2 regions of the Blautia sp. AF17-9LB genome follow, and region 1 is predicted to be linked to the other one. Evidence: predicted binding sites of a transcription regulator. Region 1 holds the regulator's gene; the other holds the start of a gene.
The links. The regulator Rex, encoded in region 1, represses fermentation and respiration genes when NADH is low (regulators of the CRP and FNR family bind a similar motif). The targets are predictions, from matches to a motif close to ATTGTTAANTANTTAACAAT.

Region 1 (3,248 bases):
GGGAAGGCTTTGGAGAGGTGCTCGACGGTCAGCACATCGTTTCCGCTTGTGATGCGCGGTTCCAGACGGATCCGCATATCGGAGCGTACTTCGGTCGGCTTTTCCAGCACATCCATTTTGTCCAGCATTTTTTCACGGCTCTCGGCGCGTTTGATGGATTTCTCGCGGTTGAAAGATTTCAGCTTTGCAATGACTTCTTCCTGATGGTGGATTTCCTGCTGCTGGTTGACCCAGGCATGGTAAGCGGCTTCACGGAGCATTGCTTTTTTTTGACTGTAGGCGGTATAGTTTCCCTCAAAAGTTGTTACTTTTTTATTGTCCACTTCAACGACTTTTGTGACAACGCGGTCGAGAAAGTAACGGTCATGGGAGACGATCAGGACGGCTCCGCTGTAATTTAAAAGATACGTTTCGAGCCAGGAGATCGAGTCCATATCGAGGTGGTTGGTCGGCTCGTCGAGCAGAATGATGTCCGGTTTGGTGAGCAGCAGTTTACCAAGTGCCACGCGGGTCTTCTGACCGCCGGAGAGGGAGTCCACCTGTTTTTCAAAATCGCTCTCGGAAAAGCCAAGACCTTTTAAAACACCGACGACTTCACTGCGGTACGCGTATCCGTTTTCCAGTTCAAAGGTATGGGAGAGGCGGGTGTAGGTGGAAAGAAGTTCATCCAGCTCTGCACCGGATTTTGTATTCATATCACTTTCCATCTGACGGAGGCGTTCCTCCATATCGATCAGATTCTGTTTCGCGGTCAGCACTTCCTGGTAAATGGAAAGGTGTCCGGTCAGATCCTGATGCTGGGCGAGATAGCCCATCGTCTTTCCTTTGGAGAGGATGACCTCTCCCTCATCGGCCCTCATTTCGCCGATGATGATTTTTAACAGCGTCGATTTTCCGGCACCGTTGATGCCGACCAGTGCGGTTTTTTCGCGTTCTTCTATATGAAAAGATGCATTTTTGATAATTTCCGTTGTCCCGAATGCTTTCGAGATATTCTGACATGCAAGAATCATGTGGTTCCTCCAGATAACATATTTCTGTATTTTGACATAATACACCATCCTTATTATAGAGAGTAATACACAAAATTTCAAGAAATCTTTGACAATTTTCTATCAACCATATATAATATGAATATATGCAGGTGTAAATAAGGAGGAATTTATCTTGGAAGAAAAAGGAATTTCGCGGGCAGTTATCAAAAGACTTCCTAGATATTATCGTTACCTGGGCGAATTGCTGGAGGACGGAGTAGAACGGATCTCTTCCGGTGAGCTGAGCGAGCGGATGAAAGTGACAGCTTCCCAGATTCGCCAGGATTTAAATAATTTCGGCGGCTTCGGCCAGCAGGGGTATGGTTATAACGTGCGGTATCTGTACAGCGAGATTGGAAAAATTTTAGGTCTGGACAGAGTCCACAATATGATTTTTGTCGGAGCCGGAAATCTGGGACAGGCGCTTGCTAATTATGCGGCCTTTGAAAGAAGCGGATTCAAAACGGTCGGTATTTTTGACGTCAACCCGGTATTAAAAGGAATCTCCGTGCGCGGAATTGAAATCCGCATGGCGGACGAGCTTCCGGAATTTATCAAGGAACACCATGTAGAGATTGCGGCTTTGACACTGCCAAAAGCAAAAGCGGTAGAGATGGCAGAGATTCTCGTGGACAACGGTGTAAAAGCAATCTGGAATTTTGCACATACCGATCTAAACTTAAAACTTCCGAAAGATGTGATCGTCGAGAACGTCCATCTTTCCGAAAGTCTGATGCGTCTCTCCTACAATCTGACCAGATATGAGGCGGAGCATCCAAAGAACAATTAAGAAACCAAAACAAAAGCAGGAGAGTCTTCGGGAAACCGGAGACTTTTTCTGTTCACTTTCCGGATAAGGCAGGAAAAGGAGGAAAAGCGATGAAACGGATTCTTACAGCAGCACAGATGAAGCAGGCAGACCGCAATACGATCGAAACCATGGGGGTACCGTCCCTGGTACTGATGGAGCGCGCAGCGCTGTCCTGCGTGGAGGAGCTTCAAAATGGAACATGGGATACAGGAAAAGTCCTTGCTGTGTGCGGTCCCGGAAATAATGGAGGGGACGGTGCGGCAATTGCACGGATTTTAAAGACGAAAGGGGTGGATGCGGAACTGTTCTGTCTTGGAAATCCGGAAAAATACAGTGAAGGCATGAGAGCACAGAAGAAAATTGCGGAAAATTATGGGGTCCGTGAGGTTAAGAATCCGGATTTCCGGGAATATACTGTTATCATAGATGCCATCTTTGGAATTGGCGTATCCCGTCCGCTGGCAGGGGAGTACCGGAGGGCAGTGGAAGCAATCTGCGCAAGCGGTGTTCCTGTTCTTGCCGTGGACATCCCTTCGGGGATCCACACGGATACCGGAGAGGTCCTTGATGCGGCGGTGAAAGCCAGAGCCACGGTGACATTTGCCTGTGCAAAGCCAGGGCTTCTCTTTGATCCCGGAAAACGATATGCCGGAGAGGTCCTGGTCCGTGATATCGGAATCGGCTTTGATGCAGGAGAAGAGGAGACGCCCTGGTACGGTTCAGTGGAAAAAGAAGATCTGGACCGGTTTCTTACCCGCACGCCGATGGGAAATAAGGGAACCTTCGGAAAGGTGCTGGTACTTGCCGGTTCCGGTGCCATGTGCGGAGCCGCTGTTTTGTGTGCCAGGGCAGTCCTTGCATCCGGTGCCGGCATGGTAAAGGTTGTGACAGAGGAAAGAAACCGTACGCCGCTTTTCTGTGCCCTGCCGGAAGCAATGGCGGATTTCTGGAAGGAGGATGAGCCGCTTCCGGAAGAAGCCCTGCTGCAGGATCTCGCCTGGGCGGACGCTGTTGTTGCGGGACCGGGACTTTCCAAAAGCCGGACGGCAAAAGAACTGCTCGTTTTTACGGTGCAGCACACAGAAGTTCCTCTTGTTCTGGATGCAGATGCGCTGAACCTGATTGCAGAAGATGCAGAGATTCTTTCGGGCTGCCGGGCAGAAAAAATTTTAACGCCTCATGTAGGAGAGCTTGCACGGCTGCTGCACATGACCATTGCAGAATGCCAGCGTGACCCGGCAGGAAGCGCCGGAAGGGCAGCCGAAAAATACCAGGCCTGCTGTGTACGAAAGGATTCCGTAACCGTGACAGCAGAGGAAGGGCGTGAGCAGTATTACATAAACACAAGCGGAAGCAGTGCGCTTGCGACGGCGGGAAGCGGCGATGTGCTCGCGGGAATCACA
Region 2 (3,248 bases), on a different contig from region 1:
TGCATATTTCCGCCGTGACGTATGTCAATAACCTGCGGATTGCCGAGAGCTGCCGGCTGCTGCTTTCCACCGAGGAGGCGATCAGCAAGATTGCGAGCGACTGCGGATTCCGAAATATCAGCTATTTTAACCGCGTCTTCCAGGAACGCATGCACCAGACGCCGGGGCAGTTCCGCAGTTTATCCGCAGAAAACCGTACTGCGATATAAGATTCGGAACTTATGCAGGCTTCTGCGATCGGAATGCACGCCGCAGGAAGAAAAGTCCGGTCATATCAGCCAGTGCCCAGCCGATCGGAATAGCGATCCAGATTCCGGCAACGCCAAGCGCCGTGGCGGAGAAAAGGTATGCCAGCGCCACACGCATGCCAAGCGAAATGACGGTCAGAACAACCGACATCTCGGCGCGTTTGACAGCGCGGTAATACCCGTACAGCAGAAACAGCCATCCGATGCCGAGATAGAACGAGCCTTCCAGCCGCAGGTACTGTACGCCGATCGCGATGACCTCCATTTCTGATGCTTTCACGAAAATCTGCATCAGCGGATGCGCGAACAGATTGACAAGCAGAGAAATGACGATGGAAAAAGCAGCGCTCAGTGCAAAAGCATCTTTCGTGCCGCGCCGGATCCGCTCGTGATTTCCGGCTCCGTAATTCTGTGCGGTGAAAGTGGAGTAGGCATTTCCGAAATCCTGCACCGGCAGATAGGCAAAGGTATCAATTTTCACCGCGGCCGCAAATGCCGCCATGACCGCCGGACCGAAGCTGTTGACGAGCCCCTGTACCATCAGAATGCCGAAATTCATGACCGACTGCTGAATGCAGGTCATCGAAGAAAGATTCAGAATCTCTTTTAAAATGGAATGGCTGAAACGCCATTCTTTTTTTGACGGCAGCCACATGCGGCAGCGGAGCAGCACATAGAGCAGAATACCGACGGCGGACACATACTGCGCAAGAACCGTAGCGAGCGCCGCGCCTGCGATGCCGAACGGCAGTACAGCGACAAAGAGCAGATCCAGTGCAATGTTCAGCACAGCAGAGACAGCGAGAAAAATCAGCGGCACAGAAGAGTTTCCGAGCGCGCGCAGCATACAGGAAAAGAAATTGTATACGGATGTTGCAATAAGGCCGGCAAAGATAATCAGAAGATACGTCCGCATGCCGGGACGGACTTCATCCGGGACGCGAAGAAACGTAAGGATCGGCTCGATGCCTGCATAAACAGCGAGATTCAGCACGAGCGTAACGGCAAGGATCAGCAGAAACGCGTGGAGAATCGAAAGTTTTAAAGAAGAAAGATCTTTTCGTCCCTGATAAATCGAAAAGAGCGCACCGGCGCCCATCGACAGGCCGAGAAAAATGGAAGTCAGAAACGTCATCAGCGTATAGGAGGAGCCGACGGCGGCGAGCGCATTGCTTCCGAGAACGCGTCCGACGATCAGGGTGTCGGCAATGTTGTAAAACTGCTGCAACAGATTTCCTGCGATCATCGGCAGGGCAAACAGGATAAGAGAGCGGGAGATTTTCCCGCGGGTCAGATCGTAATACATAAAGAAACTTCTTTCCGAACATAATTATTAATATTATAACATAAAAAATCAAAAAATGTCAATTTGCAGGATGAAGTGTACAAAAATGCAATTGTCAGAAAACTTCGAAAAATCGAAGTTTATAAAATTTTTACAGATTTTGGGACACGTTCTGTAAAAAAACGGAAGATTTTCAGTTGATTTTTTTGGCCTTTTATGTATAATTAGAGTAGAAGAGGCCGGCTGGTCCGGTTTCTTCTAAAGGATACCTTCAAATTTCTGCATTTTGCAGAATGAAGCAGTATTACTATCAAAGGAAAGAGGTTAATTACAAGATGGCACAGATCGATTTAACAAAGTATGGCATCACCGGTACCACAGAAATTGTGTACAACCCTTCTTATGAGCAGTTATTTGAGGAAGAGACAAAACCAGAGCTGGAAGGCTATGAAAAAGGCCGGGAGACAGAGCTTGGTGCAGTTAACGTTATGACCGGTATCTATACAGGCCGTTCACCGAAAGACAAATACATCGTTGTGGACGAGAATTCGAAAGATACTGTATGGTGGACTTCTGATGAGTACAAAAACGATAACCATCCGGCAACCCAGGAAGCATGGGCAGCAGTAAAAGAGATCGCCAAAAAAGAGCTCTCCAACAAAAGACTGTTCGTTGTAGATGCATTCTGCGGCGCAAATAAAGATACCCGTATGGCTATCCGCTTCATCGTTGAGGTAGCTTGGCAGGCACATTTCGTAACTAACATGTTCATCAAACCTACAGCAGAAGAGCTTGAGAACTTCGAGCCGGATTTCGTTGTATACAACGCATCCAAAGCAAAAGTTGAGAACTACAAAGAGCTGGGTCTGAACTCTGAGACAGCAGTAGTATTCAACATCACAAGCCGTGAGCAGGTTATCATCAACACATGGTACGGCGGAGAGATGAAGAAAGGTATGTTCTCCATGATGAACTACTATCTGCCGCTGAAAGGCATCGCTTCCATGCACTGCTCTGCAAACACAGACCTGAACGGTGAGAACACCGCAATTTTCTTTGGACTTTCCGGAACAGGAAAAACAACACTTTCCACAGACCCGAAACGTCTTCTGATCGGTGATGACGAGCACGGCTGGGATGACAACGGAGTATTCAACTTCGAGGGCGGCTGCTATGCAAAAGTTATCAACCTGGACAAAGAGTCTGAGCCGGATATCTACAACGCAATCAGACGTGACGCTCTGCTTGAGAACGTTACTGTTGATGCAGAAGGCAAGATCGACTTCAATGATAAGAGCGTAACCGAGAATACTCGTGTATCTTATCCGATCAACCACATTGAGAACATCGTTCGCCCGATTTCTTCTGCACCGGCAGCTAAGAATGTTATCTTCCTGTCCGCAGATGCATTCGGCGTACTTCCGCCAGTATCTGTTCTGACACCAGAGCAGACTCAGTACTACTTCCTGTCCGGATTTACTGCAAAACTTGCAGGAACCGAGCGCGGAATTACCGAGCCGACTCCTACCTTCTCTGCATGCTTCGGCCAGGCATTCCTGGAGCTGCACCCAACCAAATATGCAGAAGAGCTTGTTAAGAAAATGGAGAAGAGCGGAGCAAAAGCATACCTGGTTAACACAGGCTGGAACGGAACCGGAAAACGTATCTCCATCCGTGATACCCGTGGAATCATCGATGCAATCTTAAGCGGTGCT

Region 2: a site for Rex is predicted at 1,578-1,597, ahead of pckA (phosphoenolpyruvate carboxykinase (ATP)). Genes of this name have one in related genera too.

What each region holds. Positions count from the first base shown of each region.
Region 1 covers NZ_QUGU01000028.1:8,953-12,200, reverse strand. The annotation lists gene DWX00_RS18910 (ABC-F family ATP-binding cassette domain-containing protein) at 1-1,013, opposite strand, end outside; gene DWX00_RS18905 (redox-sensing transcriptional repressor Rex) at 1,168-1,824, shown strand; gene DWX00_RS18900 (bifunctional ADP-dependent NAD(P)H-hydrate dehydratase/NAD(P)H-hydrate epimerase) at 1,914-3,248, shown strand, end outside.
Region 2 covers NZ_QUGU01000005.1:96,495-99,742, reverse strand. The annotation lists gene DWX00_RS07065 (AraC family transcriptional regulator) at 1-209, shown strand, start outside; gene DWX00_RS07060 (MATE family efflux transporter) at 220-1,554, opposite strand; gene pckA (phosphoenolpyruvate carboxykinase (ATP)) at 1,869-3,248, shown strand, end outside.